Regions from separate parts of the Pseudomonas sp. HN11 genome, predicted to be linked through region 3. Evidence: riboswitches for the same ligand, from Rfam matches in the RefSeq annotation. Region 3 holds a riboswitch; each other region holds the start of a gene.

The links. A riboswitch is a leader RNA that binds a small molecule or an ion and turns the genes downstream of it on or off. The one in region 3 is predicted to bind cobalamin.
Positions count from the first base shown of each region.
Region 1: linked by a shared signal. The riboswitch ahead of LVW35_RS19160 (ABC transporter substrate-binding protein) and the one ahead of LVW35_RS12010 (CbtB domain-containing protein) in region 3 are both predicted to bind cobalamin.
Region 2: linked by a shared signal. The riboswitch ahead of cobO (cob(I)yrinic acid a,c-diamide adenosyltransferase) and the one ahead of LVW35_RS12010 (CbtB domain-containing protein) in region 3 are both predicted to bind cobalamin.

Region 1 is NZ_CP089985.1:4,215,668-4,225,324, forward strand. It holds gene ptrR (putrescine utilization regulator PtrR) at 1-527, opposite strand, end outside; gene LVW35_RS19140 (aldehyde dehydrogenase family protein) at 631-2,013, shown strand; gene LVW35_RS19145 (protealysin inhibitor emfourin) at 2,043-2,348, opposite strand; gene LVW35_RS19150 (M4 family metallopeptidase) at 2,363-3,427, opposite strand; gene LVW35_RS19155 (DNA/RNA non-specific endonuclease) at 3,556-4,482, shown strand; cobalamin riboswitch at 4,519-4,713, shown strand; gene LVW35_RS19160 (ABC transporter substrate-binding protein) at 4,816-5,826, shown strand; gene LVW35_RS19165 (FecCD family ABC transporter permease) at 5,823-6,827, shown strand; gene LVW35_RS19170 (ABC transporter ATP-binding protein) at 6,824-7,588, shown strand; gene LVW35_RS19175 (GNAT family N-acetyltransferase) at 7,617-8,114, opposite strand; gene LVW35_RS19180 (hypothetical protein) at 8,111-8,335, opposite strand; gene LVW35_RS19185 (GNAT family N-acetyltransferase) at 8,393-8,857, opposite strand; gene LVW35_RS19190 (alpha/beta hydrolase) at 8,893-9,657, opposite strand, start outside.
Region 2 is NZ_CP089985.1:4,552,341-4,561,997, reverse strand. It holds gene purN (phosphoribosylglycinamide formyltransferase) at 1-318, opposite strand, end outside; gene purM (phosphoribosylformylglycinamidine cyclo-ligase) at 318-1,376, opposite strand; gene LVW35_RS20740 (DUF2066 domain-containing protein) at 1,730-2,770, shown strand; gene LVW35_RS20735 (AI-2E family transporter) at 2,803-3,876, shown strand; gene hda (DnaA regulatory inactivator Hda) at 4,080-4,784, shown strand; gene LVW35_RS20725 (C40 family peptidase) at 4,998-5,627, shown strand; gene LVW35_RS20720 (C40 family peptidase) at 5,772-6,311, shown strand; cobalamin riboswitch at 6,409-6,655, shown strand; gene cobO (cob(I)yrinic acid a,c-diamide adenosyltransferase) at 6,736-7,347, shown strand; gene LVW35_RS20710 (cobyrinate a,c-diamide synthase) at 7,344-8,651, shown strand; gene bluB (5,6-dimethylbenzimidazole synthase) at 8,648-9,298, shown strand; gene cbiB (adenosylcobinamide-phosphate synthase CbiB) at 9,295-9,657, shown strand, end outside.
Region 3 is NZ_CP089985.1:2,638,876-2,648,532, forward strand. It holds gene LVW35_RS11980 (fatty acid cis/trans isomerase) at 1-1,179, shown strand, start outside; gene LVW35_RS11985 (acyltransferase family protein) at 1,267-2,289, shown strand; gene nfuA (Fe-S biogenesis protein NfuA) at 2,349-2,933, shown strand; gene cobM (precorrin-4 C(11)-methyltransferase) at 2,997-3,743, opposite strand; gene LVW35_RS12000 (cobalamin biosynthesis protein) at 3,814-4,206, opposite strand; gene LVW35_RS12005 (CbtA family protein) at 4,203-4,907, opposite strand; gene LVW35_RS12010 (CbtB domain-containing protein) at 4,919-5,104, opposite strand; cobalamin riboswitch at 5,201-5,405, opposite strand; cobalamin riboswitch at 5,553-5,752, shown strand; gene cobW (cobalamin biosynthesis protein CobW) at 5,845-6,906, shown strand; gene cobN (cobaltochelatase subunit CobN) at 6,910-9,657, shown strand, end outside.

The sequences.
Region 1 (9,657 bases), 1.6 Mb from region 3:
CGGGTGATCGGCGCGTGATGCAGCGGCGCAATCACCACCATCTCCTCCTCAAACACCGCTACGCCCTCCAGGGTTGCGTGTAGCAGCGGGCCGTCGACAAACGCCGCCGTCAGCCGCCCGGACAGCACGCCTTCGATCATGGTGCCGGAGGGTCCGGTACTCAGGTCCAGCTCAACCTTGGTGTGTTTCTGGTTATACGCCGCCAGCAACGCCGGGATGCGCACCGCCGCCGTGCTCTCCAGCGAACCCAGGGCAAACGCCCCTTGGGGCTCCTCCCCTGCCACCGTGGCACGGGCCTCTTGCACCAGATCGAGAATACGTCGCGCATAGCCCAGGAAATTCCACCCAGCCGGTGACAGGCGCAGGCGGCTTTTCTCGCGGATAAACAATTCCACGCCCAGGTCCTGCTCCAGTTGTTTGATGCGCGTGGTCAGGTTCGATGGCACGCGATGAATCAACTGCGCGGCGGCGCTGATGCTGCCTTGCTCGGCAACAGCCTTGAAGATTTCCAGCTGCACCAGGTCCAAATCATTCTCCAATCGTGAACGTATTGCTTAATATTATTCAGTTTCCAGAAAAGAGATAGCCCCGTACGCTGAACTCAACTTATTCATTCAGCAGGACGGTGCCATGAACGCGACTACCCACGCTCTCTCGATCAACCCGGCCAACGGCGAAACGGTTGGCAGCTATCCGTATGAAACCGCGCAGCAACTGGACGCCGCCCTTGACCGCTCCACCCTCGCCTTCCGTACCTGGCGCCGCCAACCGGTCAGCCAGCGCGCCGAGTTGCTGCTGAGCCTGGCCAGCGCCCTGCGCGAGCAAGCCGAAGACATGGCGCAGATGATCACCCTGGAGATGGGCAAACCCATCGCCCAGGCCCGTGCCGAAATCGAAAAATGCGCGCAACTCAGCGAATGGTACGCCGCCCACGGCCCAGCCATGCTCGCCCCGGAACCGACACGGGTGGACAATGGCAGCGCGCGGATCGAATACCGTCCGCTGGGCCCGATCTTCGCCGTGATGCCGTGGAACTTCCCGGTGTGGCAAGTGCTGCGCGGCGCCGTGCCGACCATGCTGGCCGGTAACACCTACGTGCTCAAACACGCGCCGAACGTGATGGGCAGCGCTTATCTAATCCAGCAGGCGTTCCAGAAGGCCGGGTTCGCCGAAGGCCTGTTTGAAGTGGTCAACGTGACCAACGACGGCGTGTCCAAAGCCATCGCCGACCCTCGCATCGCCGCCGTCACGCTTACCGGCAGCGTGCGAGCGGGTATCGCCATCGGCTCCCAGGCCGGCGCCGCGCTGAAAAAATGCGTACTTGAATTGGGGGGCTCCGACCCGTTCATCGTGCTCAACGACGCCGATCTCGACGCCGCCGTGCAAGCCGCGCTGATCGGCCGCTTCCAGAACAGCGGCCAAGTCTGCGCTGCGGCCAAGCGCCTGATCATCGAAGAAGGTGTCGTGGACGCTTTCACCGCTAAATTCCTGGAGGCCAGCCGCGCCATGGTCATGGGCGATCCGACCGCGACCACCACCTACATCGGCCCGATGGCCCGCTTCGACCTTCGCGACGAGCTGCACGGCCAAGTCCAGGCCACCCTGGAAGAAGGGGCGACCCTGCTGCTGGGCGGCAATAAAGTACCCGGCGCCGGTAATTACTACGCGCCGACCGTACTGGCCAACGTCACCGACCAGATGACCTCATTCAGACAGGAACTGTTCGGCCCAGTCGCCTCGATCATCACCGCCCGCGACGCCGACCATGCAGTGGCCCTGGCGAATGACAGCGAGTTCGGCCTCACCGCCAGCATCTTCACCACCGACCCGGCGAAAGCACGGGATATCGCCAATCAGCTGGAAACCGGTGGCATCTTCGTCAACGCCTTCAGCGTTTCCGACCCTCGGGTGGCGTTTGGCGGGATCAAGAAGAGTGGCTTCGGCCGTGAGTTGTCGCACTTCGGCGTGCGGGAATTCTGCAACGCCCAGACGGTGTGGCTGGACCGCAAGTAAGCCGGCCCAGACGGCGTGACTGGTTTGTCTCAGCAGCGGACATGCCGACGCACACACTGCACCAACCCATCCAACGCCTGGGACTTCACCGGCGCGAGCACGCAAACAGTGTGCTCGCGCTCGTCCTCCTTCACCGTCAGGGTGTAATGCACCTGGCCAGGTTTACCGGGCGCAGGTGCATGGCTTTGCGGCAATTGAAAGAAGTCGCAAGCCTCGACAAGCCGCCGCAGCTCCTGCTGGTCCTGCTCCGGCAGCGCCTCCAGCTCCACCGTCTGTGGCTTGGCCAAACCCGGAAAATAACCGGGCCCGCCGTTTTCCTTGATCGAAATTTGCATGGCTGTTCCTCACGTCAGACCGAAATGCCGACCGCCTTCCAACCGTCCTTGACCGCCTTCTGTTCATCCTTGTTCGCACCGTAAAGCCGACCGGCGACATCGTAGGTAATGCGCGCAAAACGCAGGAACCCCGAGTTGGGCCGCAGCCGCGCATCACGCAGCGCGTCATACCAGATACGCCCGGCGCGCTCCCAGGCGAACCCGCCCAGCTTGGTCGCCACCTGGTAGAACGCGTGGTTGGGAATGCCGGAGTTGATATGCACCCCGCCATTGTCCTCGTAGGTTTGCACAAAATCATCCATGTGCCCGGGCTGGGGGTCCTTGCCCAACAGTTCGTCGTCAAACGCGGTGCCGGGGGCTTTCATCGAACGCAGGGCGGTGCCTTTGATCTTCTTGGTGAACAGCCCTTTGCCGATCAGCCAATCAGCGTCTTGCACGCTTTGCTTCAAGGCATATTGCTTGATCAGCGAGCCGAACACGTCCGACAGCGACTCGTTCAACGCCCCGGACTGGTTGAAATACATCAGCTTGGCCTCATCCTCGGTGACGCCGTGGGCCAACTCATGGCCGATCACGTCGAGGGCCACCGTAAAGCGGTTGAACAACTGCGCGTCCCCGTCGCCGAACACCATCTGTGCCGAGTTCCAGAACGCATTGTTATAGTTCTGGCCAAAATGCACCGTGGCATCCAGCGCCATGCCCGCGTCGTCGATGGAGTTGCGATCAAAGACCTGGTCGAAAAAATCGAACGTGGCGCCCAAGCCATCGTAGGCCTCGTCCACCGCCGCATCACCACTGGCGGGCTGCCCCTCGCCACGCACCAGCGTACCCGGCAGGCTGTCGGAGCCCTCGGCGGTGTAGATCGAGCGGCGCTTGTCGGCCCCCACGGCCAGGGCCATATGTGCCGGCCCTTTGGCGGGCACCGCGACCAGGCGCAGTGAGCGGAACGTGCTGTCCTTGGCGCGGGTGCGCAATGCGACATCCCGTTGCGCTTTATTACCGTTGCGCGCGATCTGGTCGAGCATATAGGGTGGGATCAGGCAGAAAATCGGATTGCGATGCTGCTGGCGAACACACATTGGCTGGCTCCATTTGGCAAATGACAACGTCCGGGTAATCGATTCAGGATAGCCCCGTGGGGTTAACGCGTGTCATCAATTGTCATTAACCTATGTTGCAGTCGTGTTTATCCAAGGAGGACTGACCGATGCCCGCACGTAAAGCCAAAATCGACCTTTCGTACCGCCCAAGGCTCGCCGATCTGCGCCCGTTGATCGCACCGAGTCCCACATTGCTGGAAGCGCGAGCCGCGAAACCCCGTGTTACCCCGGCCAAAGACTTGAAGGACCGAAGCGGCTACGCCGAGGACTTTCTCGGCAGCTTCGGGGTGCCCTGGCCCACGGTTGAAGAGACCTTGGCCGATGATGCACAGAAGCGCCTGGACTACACGCACTTCTCGATAACGATGTCACGCGCCAAAAGGCTTGCGCTGTATGTGGGCGTCAACATCGACGGCGGACAGCACGTGGACATCATCCGCAGCAACGATACCTGGGCCTATGACGGCCGCCTGCCCGTCGATGCGCAGGTGGGTGAAGCGCTGTATGCCAGCAATGGCTTGGATCGCGGCCATCTGGTCCGCCGCCAAGACCCCAACTGGGGCGACTCGGCACAAACCGCCAACCTCGACACCTTTCATTTCACCAACTGCTCGCCGCAGATGAGTGGCTTCAACCAGAAGACCTGGCTGGAGCTCGAAGACTACATTCTCGACAACACCCAACGCTGGAAAGCCCGCGCCACGGTATTTACCGGCCCGGTGTTCGCCGACGACGACCGGGTATATCGAGGCGTGCAGATCCCCAAGGCCTTCTGGAAAGTCGTCGCCTACCTCGGCGACGACGGCAAGCCTTCGGCCAGTGCCTACATGATTGACCAGAGCCGCGAACTGGGCCAACTCGACCTGGTGTTCGGCCAACTCAGGACCTACCAGCGCAGCGTGATCCAGATTGAGCGCCTGACCGGCATCCGCTTCGCCAACCTGGCCGACTACGACGGTTTCAGCAACGAAGAACGCGCCACCGGCACGCGGATTGAAGCGCTGATACAAGGTCCTGAGGACATTCGTCTCTGAGCGGGCGTGCCTCGGGCTATATCGCCCCGCCCTAATCAACTACCATACCGCGCCGGTTCCCAAACGGGACTAATAGGGAATCCGAAGCGCGGTACCCCCGCGCCAATCGGAACTGCCCCCGCAACTGTAGGTGCTGAGCCTGCTCCTTGATGCCACTGGACCTTGTCCGGGAAGGCCGGAGCCTGGCGACGACGCATCAGTCAGGAGACCTGCCGGCCCATGCTCAACTACCAACCGGCGGGGTGTCCGGGAAGGACATTCTTGCCTGTCTCTATCGCAGCGCTCAAGGGTGAATTTCCGAATGACACACACGGTTCACTCGGAGATTGCCCCATGCTGCCACGCGTTACCGCCCTGCTCACCGGCCTGGGCTTCTGCGCCCTGGCCCAGGCCGCGCCCACTCACTACCCGCTGACCGTGGAAAACTGCGGCAGCCGCCTCACCTTTGAGCAAGCCCCGGCCCGCAGCGTGACCATCGGCCAGGCCGCCACCGAGATGCTGTATGCCCTGGGCGTGGGCGACAAAGTGGTCGGCACCTCGCTGTGGTTCAACAGCGTACTGCCACAGTACAAAGCGCAGAACGACAGCATCGAACGCCTGGCCAACAACGAGCCGAGCTTCGAGGCGGTGATCGCCAAGCGCCCGCAACTGGTGGCCGCCGAGTTGGAATGGGTGGTCGGCCCCCAGGGCGTGGTCGGCACCCGCGAACAATTCCATGAACTTAAAATCCCCACCTACCTGCTGCCCTCCGACTGCGAAGGCAAGGACAACCTGGTGGGCGCCGACGGCACGCGGCTGGAGCCGTTCCGCATCAACACCATTTATAAAAGCATCAGCCAACTGGCCGAGATTTTCGATGTACAGGCGCGCGGCCAACAACTGAATGACGAACTCAAGGCGCGCTTGGCCAAGTCCGTCGCCACTGTGCAGAGCAAAGGCCTCAAGCAAGCCAGCGCGCTGGTGTGGTTCTCCAGTTCGGAAATGGCCAGCGACCCTTACGTGGCCGGCCACAAGGGCGTTCCGGAATTAATGCTGGAGACCCTCGGCCTGCACAACGTGGTGCAGTCCGATGAAGAGTGGCCCGCCGTCGGCTGGGAAACCCTCGCCAAGGCCAACCCGACCTTTCTGGTAATCGCGCGCATGGACCGTCGCCGCTACCCGGCCGACGACCATGAAAAGAAACTGGCCTTTTTGCGCAGCGACCCGGTCACGCGCAACATGGACGCGGTAAAGAACAACCGCATCATCATCTTGGATGCCATGGCGTTGCAGGCAAGCATTCGCACGTTTGACGGCCTTGCACAACTGGCGGCCGCCATCGACGGCTACGACCTGCCAAAATGACTCGCACCCTACTCGCCCTGGCCCTGCTTTTGGCCGCTGTACTGGCAGGCGTGGCCATCGGTGAAACCGCTATTTCGCCGCAGATCGTGCTCCAGGTGCTGGCCAACAAACTGTGGGCCGCCGGTTATGTGCTCGATCCCATCGACGAAGGCGTGGTATGGAACTACCGCCTCACCCGCGCCCTGGTCGCCGCTGCGTGTGGCGCCGGGCTGGCAACGTGCGGGGTGATCCTGCAATCGCTGTTGCGCAACCCATTGGCCGATCCGTACTTGCTCGGCATCAGCGCCGGTGCCTCGACCGGCGCGGTGCTGGTGGCGTTGATGGGCGTGGGCGGCGGGTTGATTTCGTTGTCGGCCGGCGCGTTTGTCGGCGCCATGGCCGCGTTTGCCCTGGTGATCCTGCTGGCACGCGCCAGCGGCTCTTCCAGCGGCACCGGCCAGATCATCCTTGCGGGGATTGCCGGGTCACAGCTGTTCAATGCGCTCACCGCGTTCCTGATCACCAAATCCGCCAGCTCCGAACAGGCGCGCGGCATCATGTTCTGGCTGCTGGGTAACCTCAGCGGCGTGCGCTGGCCTTCGGTGTGGCTTGCGGTGCCGGTGGCGGTCTTGGGGTTGGCAGTGTGCCTGTGGCATCGTCGTGCGCTGGATGCGTTTACCTTTGGCAGCGACTCGGCAGCATCCTTGGGTATTCCGGTGCGCCGGGTGCAGTTTATGTTAGTCGGCTGCGCGGCGCTGGTGACGGCGGTGATGGTGTCGATTGTCGGCTCCATCGGTTTTGTGGGGTTGGTGATTCCCCACGCCGTGCGCCTGCTGCTCGGCACAGGGCATTCGCGCTTGCTGCCGGCCAGTGCATTGGGCGGCGCGTTGTTCCTGATTGCGGCGGATGTACTGTCGCGCACGCTGATCAAGGGCCAGGTGATTCCGGTTGGCGTGGTCACGGCGCTGGTCGGCGCGCCGGTGTTTGCGCTGATCCTCATTGGCCGGAGGAATGCGCGTTGACGGTACTGAGCTGCACGGGATTAGGCTTCAAGGTACGCGAGGTCGAGTTGCTGCGCGATATTCACCTGGACGTTCAGCAGGGTGAAACCCTGGGAATTATCGGGCCGAACGGCTCCGGCAAGTCCACCTTGCTCAAGCTGCTCGCCGGCCTGTGTACACCGGCGTCCGGCGACGTGTTGCTGGGCGGCCAACGCCTGTGCAAATTGTCGCGCCGCGCTGTCGCACAACAACTGGCCGTGGTGGAACAGCAGGCCGACACCGACGACGCCATCCGCGTGTTCGACGCCGTGGCGCTGGGCCGTACACCGTGGCTGTCAGCGCTGAGCCCGTGGTCGAGCGAAGACGACGCCATCGTCAATCAGGCCCTGCACGACGTTGACGCCGCCCACCTGAGCCACCGCGCCTGGCGCAGCCTCTCCGGGGGTGAGCGCCAACGCGTGCACATCGCCCGGGCGTTGGCGCAAAGGCCGCAGATTCTGTTGCTGGATGAGCCGACCAATCATTTGGATATCCAGCATCAACTTGGCATTTTGAAGGGTGTGCAAGCGTTGCCCGTGACTACCTTGATTGCCCTGCATGACCTGAATCAGGCGTTGACCTGTGATCGGCTGGCAGTGCTGGATCGTGGTCGCCTGGTCGCCCTGGGCAAACCACTGGAGGTCCTCACACCGCAGCGGTTACAGGAAACCTTTGGGGTGCAGGCGCATTACCTCACCGACCCGTTCGACGGGGCGCAGATATTGCGGTTGCGCCCGATCTAATTGTGGCGAGCGGGCTTGCCACGAAGATCTACAGGAAACGCTGCATATGCGTGGTCTGCCACACAGGGTCCGCGTCCACGTCCACCACCTCAAAACCCTGCCTAGCCCAAAAATCAATCGCTCCCGGCAAAAACGGGTGGGTGTGCAGGTACATCACCTCAACTCCGTCTGCCCGCGCCATCGCCTCCAGCGCACGGTACAATTCGCCCGCCAAGCCAAAGCGGCGAAACGTCGGCAGCACAAACAAACGCACCACCTCCACCGTCTTGCGGCCCTGGTAATTCAACTGCGGGAAGCGCCCGTCATAGGGCAGATAGCCGATGGCAGCGACAATCTGGCCCTCATCGCGGGCAAGCAGAAATTGCCCATCGCCCTGCAGATAGATCGCCTCGAACTGCGCCAGGTCCACCGGCACCCCCGTCGCGCTGAGCTTGGGGAAAAGCTCGGCACGGGCGTGCAGCACGAATCTCACTACCTCAGGGATATCCGCCGCCGTGACCGCCTGAATGATCGGGCTTGAACTCATGCAACGACTATCTGCGTAATCCCCACCACCTGCGCCTGCTCCAGAATTTCATCCGGGCTCGCATCCGCTGGGGGCAGGATCAAGCCATTCTCGGCGTCGCCAAAATGCAGCTGCAGCAAATGCAACGCTGCTTCATGCACGGGTAGATGGGCTTGCTTGAGTTCGAACACATGGGTGCGGGGTTCATCGTTGAACAAGTAGTTGAGGGTGTATTCGCGCATGAGGGGAGTCCTTGTTTGGAGAGGAGCAACTGTTCAACCTGACCAGTTGATCAAGTTTTAAGTTCCCTTTCCATTTGCGCGCTCATAGCGAAGATAGCCATGGGCGCCTGTCCCCACGTTGATAAACCCTCCACGTTCATACATCAGTCGGGCTGGGTTGTCGGGGCGCACGCTCAAACTCAGGTGGGTGCAGTCACTCCCCTGCGCCGCAACTACGTAGGCGTCCAGTAACGCCCGCCCAATCCCCTTGCGCCGGTAAGCTTCGCGGACATTGATCGTGTAAAGCTCGGCGAAACTGTCCTCGGGTTTCCATAACGAGTAACCGACGAATTGACCGTCCAGCATTGCGACCGTCAACCGCTCAAAATTGTCCACCCACAGCGCGAGGTTGTGCTCCACATGCGAGCGCCATCCGGCTTCGTGGGCGGGTTCCCATTGCTGGATATAGGCCAGCTCCCCTCGGTAGATGGCCGGGAGGTCGGTGACAATCGCCGGGCGTAAGATCAATGCGTTAACAGGCACATTTTTTCCTGGGGGTTGTATTGAAAAGCGCGAGATTACTCGGACGCTGGAAGATTGAGTACTTCCCAATCGACTCGCTGGTTTATCCACTTGCGGCTGTAGGCAAGCACATTCGCCCTCATCGCCACCGGAAAATGAATAAACCCATGAGCCGCCTCCGGCAACAAATGCGCTTCAGCTCCCGGCCACCGCTGCGCGATCAACCGCGTGTCATCCTTCAACGGATCAAGCTCACCCACGAACATCAGCGCCGGGGGTAAGCCTTCGAAGTCGCCATACAGCGGTGACAACGGTGGCTGCCGACGTTCGTCATCGCTCAAGCCCGGCGTGAGCATACGCAGCGCCTCGACCATGCCCGGCCCGTCCAGCAGCAACGTGTCCGGCCCCGCCGCGCGAACGCTGGGTGTGCCGGCCAAGTCGTAGACGCCGTAATACAATACCGCCCCGCTCACCCGCTGGAGCAGCGCTGGCCATTGCTTCAGCGCCAGCAAGGTGGCCGCCGCCAGATGCCCACCGGCCGATTCACCGACAACAAACACCGACAGGTCGGCAAACTCATCGGTGGTGAGCAGCCAGCGCGCCGCCGCCAGGCAGTCGTCCATCAGCCCTTGGACCGGCGTGTCGACCGCCAGCCGATAATCCACCGACACCACCGTCACGTCACAGGCATTGACCATACCCAGGTTGAGGTCGTCATCCATCTGTGCATTGCCGATCACCCAGCCACCGCCATGGATGTCCAACACCACGCCCTTGGGCTTGCCGCTTGGGCGCAGGATGCGCAAGGGGACGGTGTCGAC
Region 2 (9,657 bases), 1.9 Mb from region 3:
TCCTTCGTAATGCCGCACGAAATCAGCGCTGAGGATGCGCATGAAGCCGGCTAGTATCACGAGTTTGGGGTTGAAGGCGTCGATCAGTTCGATCAAGGCGCTGTCGAAGGCTTCGCGGCCTTCGAACGCCTTGTGATCCAGCGAGCGGGTGGCAATACCCGCGTCCCTGGCGCGTTGCAGGCCGTAGGCGTCGCTGCGGTTGGAGATCACCGCAGCGATGCGCACCGGGCTGTCGCCCGCGCGCGTGCTGTCGATCAGGGCCTGCAAGTTACTGCCGGTGCCGGAAAGCAGCACCACGACATCACAGGTCTCAAGCATCAGTGAGCCTTGAGATTTTTCAGCTCGACTTGAGCCGCGCCTTCGGCAGCGGTGGCGATCTGGCCGATGACCCAAGGCTGCTCGCCGGCTTCACGCAGCACGTTCAGCGCTGTTTCTACGTGCTCTTGCGCCACGCAGATGACCATGCCGACGCCGCAGTTCAGCACGCGGTGCATTTCGGTTTCATCAACGTTGCCTTTCTCTTGCAGCCAGTCGAATACCGCGGGACGCTGCCAGCTGGCCACGTCAACGATTGCCTGGGCGCCTTTTGGCAGCACGCGCGGGATGTTGTCCAGCAGGCCGCCGCCGGTGATGTGGGCCATGGCTTTGACTGCGCCAGTGTCCTTGATCAGCTTGAGCAGAGGTTTGACGTAGATGCGGGTCGGGGCCATCAGCAGGTCGGTCAGCGGCTTGCCGTCGAGTTGGGTGTTCTCGATCTCGGCACCGGACACTTCGATGATCTTGCGGATCAGCGAGTAACCGTTGGAGTGTGGACCGGAAGATGGCAGTGCCAGCAGGGCGTCACCGGCAGCCACTTTGGAACCGTCGATGATGTCGGCTTTTTCCACGACGCCGACGCAGAAGCCGGCCAGGTCATAGTCTTCGCCTTCGTACATGCCTGGCATTTCAGCGGTTTCGCCGCCAACCAGGGAGCAACCCGACAGTTCGCAGCCAGCGCCGATACCGGTGACCACTTGTGCAGCGGTGTCCACGTTCAGCTTGCCGGTGGCGTAGTAGTCCAGGAAGAACAACGGCTCGGCGCCGCATACCACCAGGTCGTTGACGCACATCGCAACCAGGTCGATGCCGATGGTGTCGTGCTTGTTCAGGTTCAGTGCCAGGCGCAGCTTGGTGCCCACGCCGTCGGTGCCGGAAACCAGTACAGGTTGCTTGTAGCCGGCCGGGATTTCGCAGAGGGCGCCAAAACCGCCCAGGCCGCCCATGACTTCGGGGCGCGCAGTGCGCTTGGCGACGCTCTTGATGCGTTCGACCAATGCTTCACCGGCGTCGATGTCTACACCGGCGTCCTTGTAGCTCAGGGAGGGTTGCTTGCTCATGATCCAGGCCTTTAGGGGGATTCAGGGGTAACGACCGAGCGGGCAGGCGCTTTTGATAAAAGGCCCAGCCGTTGACGGTCTGCGAAGGCGCGCGATTTTATCAGGCTTGAGGGGCAGCGGCCATCCTCGGGCCGACGGGCAGGGCCATATAGGTAAAAAAGCCGGTTAAAAAAATGCTAATGGGCCCTGCCTTGGCACGTATTAAGGTATAGCCTTTAACCCGCTGTCGTTATGACAGTCCAAAAACTGCCAGGACCCTGTGAATGTTTTGTCGGTCGCTGTGGTCACAGCCTTGCCAAGCCGAGTTCACGCGGTCTGTTCCAGCCGCCAAATTTGTCGTTCGGGAATCTTCCATGCGTTTGTGTCAATTCTTCTTTTTAGGCTGCTTGTCGTTGGTCAGCCTGGCGAGTCATGCCGAAACCCTCAATGGCCTTTATCAAGTACTCGAACCCGTCAGCAGCCAGTCGCCACAAGAGCGCGACCAGGCGACCCAGCGTGCCGTGCAGACGATGGTGATCCGTCTGACCGGCGACGCCAAGGCCGCCGACGGCCCAGGCCTGGCGGCCGTTCGCAAAGATCCGCAACAAATTATCAGCCAGTACGGCTACGACGCCGGCCCGCCGGAAAGCCTGCAAGTGGATTTCGACCCGGTAAGCACCGATCGTGTTCTGCGTGAGGCGGGCCTGTCGATCTGGGGCAGCAATCGGCCGTCGATTCTTGGCTGGTGGCTGAACGATTCCACCGAAGGCAGCAACCTCGTGGGTGATGGTCAGACCGTCGCCCAAGTGCTGCGCCGTGCCGCGCAACACCGTGGCTTACCGTTGCGTCTGCCGTTGGGCGATTTGGATGAACAGGTGGTCGCCACCGCGCCGAACCTGGAAAGTGCTGACGCCACACCGCTGCGTGCCGCCTCCGAGCGTTACGGCGCCGACGCCTTGCTGGCCGTGCATGCGCGCCAGGAAGGCAGCCAATGGCAGGCCAAATGGCGCCTGTGGCTGGGCGACAAGAGCGAGCAGGGCACTGCGCAAGGTGCCGACACGGGTGCCGTGGCCGATGCGGTGATGCTGGCGGTCAGCCAGAAGCTGGCGCCGCGCTTCGCGGTCAAGCCTGGCGTGAGTACCGAACAATTGCTGGAAGTGCAGGGCATGACCCTGGAGCGTTATGCCGCACTGGGTCATCTGTTGGAGCCTTTTGGCGGTCAGCCACAGTTAGTGGATGGCAATCGCATCGTATACCGCGTCAACGGCAGTGCCGATCAGTTGCGTACTCAATTGAGCCTGGCCAAGTTGCAGGAGATTCCTGCGGGTGAGGCGCCGGTCCAGCAACCCATGGCAGACGGCACTCAGCCGGCGGTTGCGCCTGAGCCCCAGGCGCAATTGCGTTTTCGTTGGTAGAAGTTTTCTTCTTTATATAGATGGAGTGGTTTATGGCGGATACGCGTCGTTGGGTGTGGCTTGGCGGGATTGTCCTGCTGTGCGTTTTTGTGTTCCTGCTGCATTCGATCCTGACGCCGTTCCTGGTTGCGTTGCTGCTGGCCTACCTGTTCGATCCGGTGGTGGATCGCCTGGAGAAGGCCGGACTGTCGCGGACCTGGGGCGTGGTGGCGGTGTTCGCCCTGTTTACCCTGATCATCACGGCGTTGGTGCTGGTGCTGGTGCCGATGCTGGCCAAGCAACTGTTCCGTTTGTATGAGCTGGCGCCGCAGATGCTCGATTGGCTGCAGCATACGGCCATGCCATGGGCCCAGGCCAAGTTGGGGCTGGCGGATGGTTTCTGGAAGTTCGACAAGGTCAAGGCCGCGATCAGCGATCACATGGGCCAGACCACCGATATCGTCGGGGTTATCCTCAGCCAGGCGACCGCCTCCAGCCTGGCGCTGATCGGTTGGTTGACCAACCTGGTGCTGATTCCAGTGGTGGCGTTCTACCTGCTGCGCGACTGGGACATCATGATGGCCAAGATCCGCAGCCTGCTGCCACGCAATCGCGAAGAGCGCATCGTGTCGCTGGCCGAGGAGTGTCATGAGGTACTTGGTGCCTTCGTGCGCGGGCAATTGCTGGTGATGTTGGCCCTGGGGGTCATCTATGCGGCCGGCTTGATGGCAATCGGCCTGGAGCTGGGTCTGTTGATCGGTCTGATCGCCGGCCTCGCCGCAATCGTGCCTTACATGGGTTTTGTGATTGGTATCGGCGCGGCCTTGGTGGCGGGGTTGTTTCAGTTTGGCGGCGACCTGTACCCGATGCTGGGGATCGTGGCGGTGTTTATGGTTGGCCAAGCCCTGGAAGGCATGGTGCTGACGCCGTTGCTGGTAGGAGACCGGATTGGCCTGCACCCAGTGGCCGTGATCTTTGCGATTTTGGCGGGCGGTGAGCTGTTCGGATTTACCGGTATCCTGTTGGCACTGCCGGTGGCGGCGGTGATCATGGTGCTGGTGCGCCATGTGCACGATTTGTATAAGGATTCGGATGTGTACACGGGGGTTGAAGACCCCGATCTGTAATCGCTCTGCAACAAACCCGGCCCAGGCCGGGTTTGTTGTTTCTGGAGCAGGGGCGTCAACCAATCTGCGTAAATCCAACAAGTTAACGCAAACCTTTGATTTTGCTTGGGGTCAGTTGCATTGTGCGCCCGGCGTCACGGGTATAAACTTTGCAAACTTTACACAGAGGCCACTAGCGGTTCGTTTGGAGCCGTTCAGTCAGCATGAAACCGATTCAGCTGCCCTTGGGTGTGCGTCTGCGTGACGACGCCACCTTTATCAACTACTACCCAGGCGCCAATGCCGCTGCACTCGGCTATGTCGAGCGACTCTGCGAAGCCGACGCCGGGTGGACCGAAAGCCTGATCTATCTGTGGGGCAAGCACGGCGTAGGGCGTACCCACCTGTTGCAGGCCGCGTGTCTGCGTTTCGAGCAGATGGGTGAGCCGGCGGTTTACCTGCCCCTGGCTGAGTTGATGGACCGTGGTATCAGCATCTTCGACCATCTTGAGCAGTACGAGCTGGTGTGCCTGGACGATCTGCAAGCGATCGCCGGCAAGGCGGAGTGGGAAGAGGCGTTGTTTCACCTGTTCAACCGCTTGCGTGACAGTGGCCGGCGCCTGCTGATCGCTGCGTCTACCTCGCCGCGGGAATTGCCGATCAAGCTGGCCGACCTCAAGTCGCGGATGACCTTGGCGTTGATTTTCCAGATGCGCCCGCTCTCCGACGAAGACAAATTGCGAGCCCTGCAACTGCGCGCATCCCGTCGTGGCCTGCACCTCACCGACGAAGTGGGGCATTTCATTCTCACTCGTGGCACCCGCAGCATGAGCGCGTTGTTCGATTTGCTCGAACAGCTTGATCAGGCCTCTTTGCAGGCCCAGCGCAAGCTGACTATTCCCTTCCTGAAAGAAACCCTCGGCTGGTAGCCAACCCACTGTTTTCGCGGCTTCTGGAAATTCCCGGGCGCCAGAAAACCTGCGTTTGAGCCGATGTGGCCACGCAAAAGGCAGGTACGGGGTGTTAAGGGCTTAGATGTCATAGTCCAAACAAGAAGTCACAAAGATCACGATTGAATTTGCAAATCGATGTGATAGAGGGCATAGTCTCGTCTTCTTTACATATCAGCCACGGTCGTGCCCATGCTAAATCGCTTCGCACCCCTCGTGCCCCTCGCACTCGTTACCCTGTTGTTTGGTTGCGCCTCCCACCCTCAGCAGGTGGCAGAACAGCAAAAACCACAGGTTCAAAATCAGGCAAAGTTCGTTGCCGCACAGTCTGCTTCTGTTTATGAAGAAGAGCTGGCAACTGAAAAAGAACTGACCAACTTCTCCGGTAACAAGCCTTACCAGCTTCCCGTTCTGGCCGACAGCATCCTTGAACGTGGCATGTCCCTGATCGGTACCCGTTACCGTTTCGGCGGCACCTCTGAAGCCGGTTTCGACTGCAGCGGTTTCATCGGCTACCTGTTTCGTGAAGAGGCTGGCATGAACCTGCCACGCTCCACCCGCGAAATGATCAACGTGAATGCACCGTTGGTCGCGCGCAACAACCTCAAGCCCGGTGATCTGCTTTTCTTCAGTACGGCGGGTCGTGGTCGTGTGAGCCATGCCGGTATCTACCTGGGCGATAACCAGTTTATCCACTCCAGCAGCCGTCGCAGTGGCGGTGTTCGGGTCGACAACCTGGGCGACAGCTACTGGAGCAAAACCTTCATTGAAGCCAAGCGCGCACTCGCCATGGCCCCGACGACGGTTACCGCGAGCAAGTAAACTTAAAGTGATACTTGAAGTTTGACGTGTAAGCGCTAGAATCCCTGGACATTGTTGTAATCCGTTCGCGCGAGCTTTGCTTGCGCGTTCTGGTTTTCAGCGTTCGGCAGCGAAAGCCGCATCCAGACCAGGATTGTTCTGCCCATGTCGACCTCGGCCCGCCTGATCCTCATTCTTTGCGCCGCGCTGCTCAGCGCCTGCGCAAGTCGACCACCGCCGCCCGCGCCTGTCGCGGTGAAGCCCAAGCCGGTGTTCACCTACTCTACCCAGAATTTTTCGCCAGCGGCCGAAGACGTGCTCTTTCGCGCGTTGGGCCTGGTCGGCACGCCTTACCGATGGGGCGGCAACACGCCAGACTCCGGGTTTGATTGCAGCGGCCTGATCGGGTTTGTCTTCCGCGATGCCGCCGGGATTTCCCTACCGCGTACCACCCGCGAGCTGATCGTAATGCGCGCGCAGGATGTCAGCGAGCAGAACCTGCAGACCGGCGACCTGCTGTTCTTCGCCACCGGTGGCGGTTCCCAGGTCAGCCACGCGGGGATCTACGTAGGTGAAGGGCGTTTTGTGCACGCGCCACAAACCGGCGGTACGGTGAAGTTGGATACGCTGTCCAAAGCGTATTGGCAGAATGCTTACCTGAGCGCCAAGCGCGTGTTGCCGGGCAACCTGGCACGAAATCCGTAAGAAGCAGCGGCAAGTTTCAAGTTTCAAGCCGCAAGGGGAGTGATGCCTGCTTGCGGCTATCTGCTTGAGGCTTGCAGCTCGCCCCTCAACCCACTACCCTTCGCCGCTTGTTCCAGGTGCTCTGTGACCCACGGGTCGACAGAGTGAAACAGGGAAGCCGGTGAGTGAGCGCACTTCTACACAGTGCCGCCGCGATTCCGGCGCTGCCCCCGCAACGGTAAATGAGTCAAGACGCTGCCTTTTGCCACTGTATCGCCTGCGATATGGGAAGGCGCAGCGTTGGCCTGCCTTCAGCCAGCACGTCACTCATGAGCCCGGAGACCGGCCTGCAACATCCAACAGCATCACGGTGGGCGATGCTTGGCTGTCTGTGTTTTCTTTTTTCCTGCCCGCCGTTTTTGTCCAGCCCCAACGGAGAGCTGCCATGACCGATTCCCCCGACCGCGACGAACGCCACTTGGCGCGCATGTTGCGCAAAAAAGCCGTGATCGACGAACGCATCGCTAATTCCCCTAACGAATGCGGCTTGCTGCTGGTGCTGACCGGTAACGGCAAGGGCAAGAGCAGTTCCGCGTTCGGCATGCTGGCCCGGGCCATGGGCCACGGTATGCAGTGCGGCGTAGTGCAATTCATCAAGGGGCGCAACAGCACCGGCGAAGAGTTGTTCTTCCGCCGCTTCCCCGAACAAGTGCGTTTCCATGTGATGGGCGAAGGCTTTACCTGGGAAACCCAGGACCGCCAGCGCGACATCGCCGCCGCCGAAGCCGCTTGGGCGGTGTCCCGCGAACTGCTGCAGGACCCGGCCATCGGCCTGGTGGTGCTGGACGAACTGAACATCGCCCTCAAGCACGGCTACCTCGACTTGGACCAGGTCCTCAGCGACCTGCAAGCCCGCCCGCCGATGCAACACGTGGTGGTCACCGGTCGTGGCGCCAAACCCGAGTTGATTGAAATGGGCGACACCGTCACCGAAATGGGCATGCTCAAGCACGCGTTCCAGGCCGGTATCAAGGCACAGAAGGGCGTCGAACTTTGAATCAGCCCCGTCATTGCCCGGCCGTCTTGATCGCCGCACCGGCGTCCGGCCAGGGCAAAACCACGGTCACCGCCGCGCTCGCCCGTTTGCACCGCAACCTGGGACGCAAGGTGCGCGTATTCAAATGCGGCCCGGACTTTCTCGACCCGATGATCCACGAGCGCGCCAGCGGTGCGCCGGTATATCAATTGGACATGTGGATGGTGGGCGAGCAGGAAAGCCGTCGCTTGCTGTGGGAAGCGGCGGGGGAGGCTGACCTGATCCTCATCGAAGGCGTGATGGGCCTGTTCGACGGTACGCCGTCCAGCGCCGACCTGGCGCGACACTTCGGCGTGCCGGTGCTGGGCGTGATCGACGGCACGGCCATGGCCCAGACCTTTGGCGCATTGGCCCTGGGTTTGGCGCGTTATCAACCGGATTTGCCGTTCGCCGGCGTACTGGCCAACCGCGTCGGCACTCTGCGCCATGCGCAATTGCTGGAAGGCAGCCTCACCGAAGGCTTGCGTTGGTACGGCGCATTATCCCGCGAGACCGGTATCGAATTGCCCAGCCGTCACCTGGGCCTGGTACAGGCCAGCGAACTGAATGACCTTGATGTGCGCCTGGACGCCGCCGCCCAAGCGTTGGGCAGCAGTTGTGAAGTGGCCTTGCCGCCGCCGGTGACCTTTGCCGCGCCGCAAGTGGTCGAGGCCCAGCCCTTGCTCAACGGCGTGCGCATCGCCGTGGCCCGCGATGAAGCCTTCGCGTTCACCTATGGCGCCAGCCTCGACCTGTTGCGGGCGATGGGTGCCGAGCTGAAGTTTTTCTCGCCGATCCATGATCGCCAATTGCCTGACGCCGACAGCCTCTATCTGCCCGGCGGTTATCCGGAACTGCACCACCAGGCGTTGTCGGAAAATACCCCGATGCTCGACGCCATCCGTGCCCATCACGCGGCCGGCAAACCCTTGCTCGCCGAATGCGGCGGCATGCTCTACCTGCTCGACTCGCTGACCGATGTCAACGGCGCCCGCGCCGAACTGGTGGGCCTGTTGCGGGGTGATGCGGTGATGCAAAAGAAACTTGCGGCCTTGGCACTGCAAAATGTCGAACTACCCGAAGGCACACTGCGCGGCCATACCTATCACCACTCCCTGACCACCACCGAATGGCAGCCGATCGCCCGTGGCCTTAGCCCCAATGGCGGACGCGGTGCCGAGGCGGTTTATCGGCAGGGGCGGATGACGGCGTCCTACGTGCACTTCTATTTCCCATCGAATCCCCAGGCGGTGGCCGCGTTGTTCGCGCCCGATCCAGCATTATGAGCGACAACGCCTTCCCCCAGTCTGACCGTGACGCGGTCTACCGTGCCATCGCCGAACGCCGTGACATGCGCCACTTCAGCGGCGGCACTGTCGCCCCCGAACTACTGCACCGTCTACTCCAGGCCGCGCACCAGGCCCCCAGCGTCGGCCTGATGCAACCTTGGCGTTTTATCCGCATCAGCGACCGCTCGTTGCGTGGGCAGATTCAACAACTGGTGGAAGAAGAACGCGTACGCACCGCCGAAGCCCTGGGTGAGCGCTCCGATGAATTCATGAAGCTCAAGGTCGAGGGTATCCACGACTGCGCCGAAGTGCTGGTGGCGGCGTTGATGGATGATCGCGAGCGCCATATCTTCGGCCGGCGCACCTTGCCGGAAATGGACATGGCCTCGCTGTCCTGTGCTATCCAGAATCTATGGCTGGCAGCCCGTGTCGAAGGCCTGGGCATGGGGTGGGTCTCGCTGTTCGACCCCCTGGCGCTCGCCGATCTGCTGGGTTTGCCTGCGGGGGCGAAACCCTTGGCCGTACTGTGTCTGGGACCGGTAGCCGAGTTCTACCCGGCACCGATGTTGCAGCTAGAAGGCTGGGCCGAGCCACGGCCGCTGAATGACATGTTGTACGAGAATGTGTGGGGAGTGAGTCAATGAGTGTGGCCTTGCTGTGTGTCGCTGCCGTCGCGCTGGATGCGCTGCTGGGCGAACCCAGGCGCTGGCATCCGCTGGTGGCGTTCGGCAATTTCGCCGGGCGTATCGAACAACGTTTCAACACCGGTGGCCGCGGCTGGCGCAGCCATGGCGTCACCGCTTGGTTTATCGCTGTAGTACCGTTGACGCTGCTGGCCACGGCGTTGTCGTGGGCGCCTTATATCGGTTGGGTTCTTGAGATCCTGGCCTTGTATTGCGCCCTCGGCATGCGCAGTCTCGGCGAGCATGTGATCCCAGTGGCCCAAGCGTTGCGCAGCGATGACCTGGAGGAAGCCCGCAAGCGCGTGAGCTACCTGGTGAGC
Region 3 (9,657 bases):
GACAACTTCTGGACCCTGTTCCAGGACCCGGACCACGACCTGTACATCACCGATGCGCGCTATCGCGGCCAGGCCACGCCGTTGCTGGCCATGCCGGGGCAGAACGATGACGTGGGCAGTGTGCTCAGCCTGTGGTTGGCTTACCGCGACAAGCGCAACGAATATGAGGCCCTGCGCCGCGACAGCTACGCTGACTTGCCGCCGCCGAGCTGGTCGAGCCTGTGGGCGGGCAATGACAACGCTTTGCTGAGCATCTTCCGCCACTTCGACAGCGCCTCGGTGACCAAAGGCCTGATTGGCGAGGTGCCGCAGACAATGTGGTTGTTCGACTATCCGCTGCTGGAGCGCACGTATTACCAACTGGCGGTGAATTTCGATGTGTTCGGCAATGTGTCGCATCAGGCCCAGACCCGATTGTATTTCGACCTGATTCGCAATGGTGCCGAGCAGAACTTCCTGCGGCTGATGCCCGCTGATACCCGCGAAGATTTTATGGATGACTGGTATCAGAACAGCGGGAAGATCAAGCTGTGGCTGGACTATGAAGCAATTGATGACGACAAGCCCACCGGCCTGCACCTCAACGAAAACGATCCGAAACGTGACTTTGCCAAGCAGTTGCTCAGCCGTTATGGCCATTTGAATGTCAGCCCGGATCCGATCAACCGTTGCAGCGGCGCCTATTGCTCCCGCGACGGTGTCGACCCGGCCATCCAGGATGCGGAGCAGGCCCTGAGCCGTCTGACTTCACGCCCGGCCGCTGGGCTCAAGGTTATTGATCAACTGCCTGAAGCGACGATGCTGCGGGTTGAGACCGCCAGCGGCAAGCGGGTGGTCTACAGCATGCTGCGCAATCGTGCCCACAGTAATGTGGCGTTTCTGATGGGTGAGGCTTATCGCTATCAGCCGGGCTTGGATACGGTGACGATTTATCCTGGCGTGCTGAGCAGCTACCCGAACTTTATGTTCAATATTCCGGCCCGGGAAGTGCCCGAGTTCGTGGCCGAAATGGAGCAGGCCAAGGATGCCAAGGGTTTTGAGCTGATTGTGGATCGCTGGGGCGTGCGCCGCAGCCATCCGCTGTTCTGGCAGTATTTCCACGATTTGTCGCAGTACGTCCGTGAAACCACGCCGGTGGAAGAGGGGGTGCTGGACATGAATCGCTATGAGAACCTATAACGGTACCCGGTGATCCAGTCATCTCTCTGAGCGGGTGCTGAAGCGGTCGGATATCTATCTTACGGGGCAGGAAAGGGTATTCCGATTATGCTGATTTCAGTGCAGGCGCTACGGGCCTTGGCGGCATGGATGGTAGTGGGTGTGCACTTCATGCAGTTGTTTTTCGACTTTGAGGCACACAATGCGCTGGAGTATCTGCTGGCCGATAAAGGCGGTATCGGCGTGGATATTTTCTTCGTCATCAGTGGGTTTGTGATCTTCCTCGCGACCGCGGACAAGGCGCTGACCCCTTGGCGTTTCATGCTCATGCGCGTGGCAAGGATCGTCCCAGCGTATTGGTTCTATACCTTGCTCATGGTGCTTCTGGTGGCGACTGTGCCTTCGATGTTTCCCTATGAGCATCTGGAGCCGAGTTACGTGCTCATGTCGCTGCTGTTCATCGCAGCCCCGAGCGAACCGGGCGTGGAGGTCTATCCGCTGCTGGGTGTCGGGTGGACCCTGAATTTCGAAATGCTGTTCTACGTGCTGTTTTCCTTTGCTTTGTCAGTGCGCGCATCGTATCGGCTGTGGGTAGTGGCAACGTTGCTGTATCTGGCGTGCTACATCGGCCCCACCCTTGGTTTGGCCAGCGGGTTCTACAGCAACGGCATCGTCTTGGAGTTTCTGATGGGCATCGTGATCGGCATGCTCTATCGCCGTGGCTTGTGTCGGACCAAACCCTGGCTGCCGTTGTTGGGTATTGTCGGTGCGTCAATGGCGGTTTATCACGGGGCTGATTTACCGCGTGCGTTGGAGTGGGGTATTCCCAGCGCGATATCGGTCATCAGTTGTGTGGCGCTGGAACCTTACTTTAAGGGCTCGCGGTTTCTGAAAATGCTCGGTGATTGTTCCTATTCTGTGTATTTGATCCATGTGCCGGTACTCGCCGCTGGGCAGCTTATTGCCAAACGCATGGGAATAGACCCCTATGCCATGTTGCTTGTGTGCGTCGTAGTGACGGCGCTGGGCGCTTATGGGAGCTACCACTGGCTGGAGAAACGCCCTTATCGCGTGCTGAAGCACTGGTTCGGCGTCGATGATCGGGGGATTATTTCCCGACAAAAATACTAGGACTTTGTACCTCTGTAATGATTTGGCGTAAACTGCCGGCAAGCCTGTGAGGAGTTTCCATGACTGCCATAACCATTACCGACGCCGCCCACGATTACCTGGCTGACCTGCTGTCCAAGCAGAACACCCCGGGTATCGGCATCCGCGTCTTTATCACCCAGCCTGGCACCCAATACGCCGAGACTTGCATTGCCTACTGCAAGCCTGGTGAAGAGAAGCCTGAAGACACCGCCCTGGGGCTGAAAAGCTTCACCGCGTATATCGATGCCTTCAGCGAAGCGTTCCTCGACGACGCGGTGGTCGATTACGCCACCGACCGTATGGGCGGCCAATTGACCATCAAGGCGCCAAACGCCAAGGTGCCGAACGTCAACGCCGACAGCCCGGTGAACGAGCGCATCAACTACTACCTGCAAACCGAGATCAACCCAGGCCTGGCCAGCCATGGTGGCCAGGTCAGCCTGATCGACGTGGTCGACGATGGCATTGCGGTGTTGAAGTTCGGCGGCGGCTGCCAAGGCTGCGGCCAGGCGGACGTGACCCTGCGCGAAGGCATCGAGCGCACCTTGCTGGAACGCATTCCAGAGCTCAAGGGTGTACGTGACGTGACCGACCACACGCAGAAAGAAAACGCCTACTACTGAGTAAGGCGTTCACTGCGAACGAAAAAACGGCGCCCCGTGAGCGCCGTTTTTTTATGCCCTGTTTCAAGGGCGGTAAAGATGGGCATGCCCCGCCCGGTACAGCGACGACTCACTGAAGCTGTCGCTGGCCAACACCCGGCCCACCACAATCAACGCCGTGCGTCGAAAGCCCTTGGCCGCCACTTTCTCGGCAATATCACTTAAGTTTCCCACCGCCCAATCCTGATCCGGCCAGGTTGCCCGGTGCACCACGGCAATCGGGCAATCCGCGCCGTAGTGAGGCAGCAGTTCAGCGACGATCTTGTCCAGATGATTGACCCCCAGGTGAATCGCCATGGTGGTGCCATGTCGGGCCAGGCAGTCGAAAGCCTCACCGGCGGGCATGCTGGTCTTATCGGCATAGCGGGTCAGGATCACGCTCTGGGCGATGTCCGGCAGGGTCAGCTCGGTTTCCAGCAGCGCCGCGCAGGCGGCCACGGCGGTGACTCCAGGGATGATCTGGAAGGGGATGCCCAATTCCCGCAGGTGGCGGATCTGTTCGCCAATGGCGCCATACAGGCTGGGGTCGCCGGAATGGACGCGCGCCACATCCTGGCCTTTGGCATCGGCGGCCTTGATCAGATCAATGATCTGTTCCAAGTGCAGTTCGGCGCTGTTGACCACCGTTTCCGCCTGATGACCTTCAAGTACAGCTGCCGGCACCAGCGAGCCGGCATAGATGATCACCGGGCAACTACGGATCAGCCGCTGGCCTTTGACGGTGATCAATTCCGGGTCGCCGGGACCTGCGCCGATGAAGTAGACGGTCATGGGATAATCCTGGTGAAAAACGCGTGAGCATGAAAGTTGCTCATGATCGAGAGGAGCGATTATCGGGTTTTCAACCCGCGCATGCCAAGGCAAAGGTGGCGTGGGCGGTTTTTTTGCGGGTGATCAACAGGCGGGCGGGGGCATTGGCAAGCTGTTCAGCAAGGGCCAGTGCGGCGCTTTCAGCGATGCCGTAGCAACCGGTATGGGCAAAAGCGATGTCGGATTTATGGCTCAGCCGGTCTGTGTAAACCGCCAGGCGTTCCACGCTGAAGCACTGTAATGGCAGTTTCAAAAGCGCGGCAACCGCCAGTAATCCTGGTTCATCCCGCTTGCGGTCGATACTCGCCAGTGCGGTGATTTGGCTGCGCTCGATACCGCCCTCGGCGAGGGCGGTATCAATCAGGGCCAGCAAGGCGTGACTGTTACAGCCCCGCTGGCAACCCAGGCCAACCACTAACGTCATACCGAGTATTGATCGTCGCGGTTACGACGGAACAGCCAGGCGCTGATCAGGCCCAGGGCCAGCCAAAACGCCACGTTGGTCAGCTGCGACGCGATCTTGAATTGCGCTTCCAGGGCCTCCGGGGCCAGCATCGAGTGCACTTCCGGCTGTGGTGCGCCGATCACGTGCGGCACTACCAGAATCGCCACTCCCAGGGCCTTCAACAACCAGTTGCGTCCGAATGCGATCAGCGCGATACCGACGGCGGTCGAGGCGGCGGTGCCAATCCACCAGATTTGGCGTTGCGCGAGGTCAGCGGCGGCTGTGCCTGGCAGTTCGGGCGGCAGGCCCATCGTCGGCGCCAGCACGAAGGTTGCGTAACCGGCCAGGCCCCACAGCAGGCCTTGGGCAGTGCGGGTTGGCGCACGCAAGGTGTACAGACCGGCGAGCATCAGTGCAAAACCTACAGCGACTACCAGGTTGCCGCCCGTGGTCGACAGCACGCGCTGCCAGCCATCCTCCGGCTCCCAGGCTTCGGCATCATGGGTATGAGCCGCGGTGCCGGCAGCGTGCTCATGCACCACTTGGGTGGCAGCCGGGGCCTTTTCAAAGGTTTCCGCCTGCAGAATCAGCGGGGCGACCCATAAGCTTTGCAGCAGTGTCAGCAGCAGGGCAGCCAATAGACCGGTGAAGCCTGCGGTTTGCGCAATACGCTTGATCATGTCGGCAGGTCTCAGTGGCACGGGAACGCGGCGCTGTGGCGGGTATCGTGAGCAGCGTTGTGCACCGCCTCGATGTGCGAGAAACCGGCGAAGTACACCAGGCATGCGCCCAGGATTGACGCGCCGATGGCGGCGGTCAGGCGTTGGCTCAGGGTGGCGGTGCTGGCGGTGTGCGAGGTGCTGCTGATGATCGACATGGCGCGTCCCTTTCAGGTGTCAGGGTGAAACGAGCGCATGAAAACCCCGCGAGCCGGGCACGCAGGGTTTGAACAGCGCCCGCCCACCGCGGGTTTGTTATCTGATTTTTTCGGGCCGGTCTCCGGGCTTGCGAGGGGCATTGCGCCTATTAAGCATCGCCTTCCCATGCCTTGGAGGCACAGTGGATCTGACACTTCGCTCGCTTACCGTTGCGGGGGCAGCACCGGACTGGTCATATCGCTATGACGCACCGGTTTCCCGTTTCACCCTGTGAGGGGCACCCGAAACAAGATGTGTAGGAGAGCATGGGGGCGGGAGGGGAGTCAATTGGGTTGTTGGGGGCATATCCGTTGTTTAGGTAAGGGCGGAACCAATACCCGCCATCACCCAAATAACGGATATGTACACCAACCCAAACCCCATCATTGACCATCCCCCAAGCACTGCGTAGCCTTGCACCCTCGAGGTTCTTCAGCCCAGGCCGAAGCTAAGAAGGGAACGCGGTCCAAGCCGCGGCTGCCCCCGCAACTGTAAAGGGTTCAGCTGACTGCCACGCCACTGCCGACAAGGCGGGAAGGCGCAGTCAGCGCCGGTCGCAAGACCTGCAAGCCCCAAGCCAGGAGACCTGCCTCGCAACCGATTTTAAATTCAACCGGGCGGGGTGATCCGGTGACGAAATCCGCTGCTGCGCGCCGTCGCAGGGCCTATCGTCCCGTATGCCCGCCCCAAAGGGCATCCGATGAAAACACTGGCCAAACTCCCCGTCACCATCGTCACCGGCTTCCTGGGCTCGGGCAAAACCACCTTGCTGCGCCACATGCTCGACAACGCCCAGGGCCGTCGCATCGCGGTGATCGTCAATGAATTTGGCGAGCTGGGCATTGACGGTGAAATCCTCAAGCAGTGCTCCATCGGTTGCACCGAAGAAGAAGCCAACGGCCGCGTCTATGAACTGGCCAACGGCTGCCTGTGCTGCACCGTGCAGGAAGAATTCTTCCCGGTGATGCGCGAATTGGTTGCCCGTCGCGGCGACCTCGACCATATCCTCATCGAAACCTCAGGCCTGGCCTTGCCAAAGCCGTTGGTTCAAGCTTTCCAATGGCCGGAAATCCGTAGCGCCTGCACCGTTGACGCGGTGATCACCGTGGTCGACAGCCCGGCCGTGGCCGCCGGCACCTTTGCTGCGTTCCCGGATCAAGTGGATGCCCAGCGCAAGCTCGACCCGAACCTGGACCACGAGTCGCCGCTGCACGAGTTGTTCGCCGATCAACTGGCCAGCGCGGACCTGGTGATCCTCAATAAATCCGACCTGATCAGCCCTGAAGACTTGGCCCGGGTGCGCCTGGAAGTTGCCGAAGAACTGCCGCCAGCGGTGAAAATCATCGAAGCCAGCAGCGGTCGCCTGCCACTGGACGTGTTGATTGGCCTGGGCGCCGGCTCCGAAGAACATATCGACGATCGCCACAGCCATCACGATCATCATCACGAAGGTGAAGACGATCATGACCACGACGCCTTCGATTCCATCTCCATCGACCTGCCGCAAGCCGACGAGTCGCTGCTGCTCGACGCCCTGACCCAACTGGTGGTGCAACACGGCATCCTGCGCGTCAAAGGTTTCGCCGCGATCCCGAACAAGCCGATGCGTCTGTTGATCCAGGGTGTGGGCACGCGTTTCGACAAGCATTTCGACCGTGCCTGGGGCGCAGATGAGGCGCGGATCACGCGCCTGGTGCTGATCGGACAGGACCTCGACGCGGCGGGCCTCGAAGCGCAACTGCGCGCCGCCCTCAGCGTTTAACCCATGCACCTGCTCAGGACCCAGCCCGGTGGTTTCGTCTCGGACGACAATATTGCCGACCTTGGCCAAACCCCCGCTGACCTGGTGATCCTGTGCAGCGGCGATTCCAGCCTGGCGCTGCTGGCGGAAGCTGCGCAGCAGTTACCCGAGGATTACCCCAGTTTCCGTTTGGCCAACCCGATGCAGGTGCAGAACCATGCGTCGGTGGACCTGTATGTCGATGAAGTGCTGCGCCACGCCAAGGTCATTCTGATCTCGCTGCATGGCGGCATCGGTTATTGGCGTTATGGCATCGAGCGGCTGGTGGAATTGGCCGAGCGGGGCGTCCAACTGATCCTGGTGCCGGGCGATGATCGCCCGGACCCGGAACTCAGCGCACTGAGCACCGTCGGCGCCGACGCGCGTGATCGCCTCTGGCATTTCCTGCGCCAGGGCGGCCTGGCGAATGCCTTGGATTTTTATCGCTGTCTGGCCAGTGGCTACCTGGGCCGCGACTATGTCTGGGAAGAGCCGCAAAACCTGCCGCGCACGGCGATTTATCATCCGCGCCACGCCAACGCCCGCCTGAATGATTGGCAGGCCGACTGGAATGCCGAGTGGCCGGTGGCGGCGGTGCTGTTCTACCGCTCCCATTTGCAGGCGGCCAATACCGGTTTTATCGATGTGTTCTGCCAGCGCTTGCAGGCGGCGGGCCTCAACCCGTTGCCGATGGCGGTGGCCAGTCTGAAAGAGCCCGCCTGCCTGGCGGTGGTCGAGGACCTGCTGGATGAGGTGGGTGCGGCGGTGATCCTCAACACCACCGGTTTCGCCCAGTCGAGCCCTGAGGCGCCGCATTTGCGGCCGTTTCGCCGCAATATCCCGGTGATCCAGGCGATCTGCGCCCAGGACAACCAGCCCGGCTGGGAGGCCAGTGAGCAAGGCCTCGGCCCCCGCGACTTGGCGATGCACATTGCCTTGCCGGAGTTGGACGGGCGCATTATCAGCCGTCCGATCAGTTTCAAGGACCTGGCCTGGCGCAGCGAGCGCAGCCAGTCGGATGTGGTGTGCTATCGAGCGGCGCCGGAACGCATGGATTTTGTCGCTGAGCTGGCGTGGCGTTGGGTCGAGCTGGCGCGGGTGCCAAATGCCGACAAACGCATCGCGCTGATCCTCGCCAACTATCCGACCCGCGATGGGCGTATCGGCAATGGTGTCGGCCTGGATACGCCGGCGGCGGCGCTGAATATCCTGCGTGCGTTGCACGCCGAAGGTTATCCAGTGCCGGATGCACTCCCGGAAAGCGGCACGGCGCTGATCCACGATTTGCTCGGCGGCGTCACCAATGACCTGGACAGCCTCGACCTGCGCCCTTGCCATCAAAGCCTGAGTCTGGATGACTACGAGGCGATGTTCAGCCGCTTGCCCGAGGCCAATCGCCAAGCCGTGCTGGAACGCTGGGGCACGCCCCATAACGATCCAATGTGCCGCGACGGTCGCATGATGATCGCCGGCCTGCGCCTTGGCCTGATGTTTGTCGGTATTCAGCCGGCACGGGGTTACCAAGTAGACGCCAGCGCCGTTTACCACGACCCGGACCTGGTGCCGCCCCACGGTTACCTGGCGTTCTATTTCTGGCTGCGCCACACCTACGGCGCCCACGGCGTGATCCATGTGGGCAAGCACGGCAACCTTGAATGGTTGCCGGGCAAGGGCGTCGGGTTGTCGGAGAACTGCTGGCCCGATGCGCTGCTGGGGCCGCTGCCGAATATCTACCCATTCATCGTCAACGATCCGGGCGAGGGCGCCCAGGCCAAACGACGCACTCAGGCGGTGATCATCGATCACCTGATGCCGCCGCTGACCCGTGCCGAAACCTACGGCCCGCTGCGTAACCTTGAGCTGCTGGCGGACGAGTATTACGAAGCGCAACTGCTGGACCCGCGTCGCGCCCTGGAACTGCAAAAAGACATCCTCAAGCTGGTGCGCGAAACCCGCATCGACCAGGAGCTCGAGCTGGAGAGCGACGCCGATGCCGCCGTGTGGCTACCGCGCCTGGACACTTACTTGTGCGACTTGAAGGAGTCGCAGATCCGCGACGGCTTGCATATCTTTGGCGAGTCACCCGCAGGCCGCTTGCGCATCGACACCTTGCTGGCCTTGCTGCGCATCCCGCGCGGTGACGGCCGTGGCCCGCAATCGAGCCTGTTGCGGGTGCTGGCCAAGGCGTTCGAGTTGGGCTTCGATCCGTTGGACTGCGCCTTGGCCGAACCCTGGACCGGGCGTCGACCGTTGGTATTGCAAAAGATCGATCCGCAGTTGTGGCGCACTGCTGGCGATACCCGCGAACGCCTGGAACTGTATGCCGCACGGCTGATCGAGCAAGCCCTGGAAGGGCCGCTTGAGCAGTTGGAAGAACCGGGCTGGGAGGATGTGAAGGCGGTCATCGAAAGCCTGCGTATCGTAGTTGCACCGCGTCTGGATGCTTGTGGGCCGGCGGAAATGCGGGGGTTGCTGGATGCCCTCGGCGGCCGTTTTGTGCCGGCGGGCCCCAGTGGCGCGCCGAGTCGCGGGCGTTTGGATGTGCTGCCAACGGGGCGCAACTTCTTCACCGTCGACGTACGCAACCTGCCGACCACCACGGCCTGGCGCATCGGTTTCCAATCCGCCAACCTGATTCTTGAGCGGCATTTACAGGACCACGGCGACCACCTGCGCCAGCTCGGTCTGTCGGTGTGGGGCACCGCCACCATGCGCACCGGCGGCGACGATATC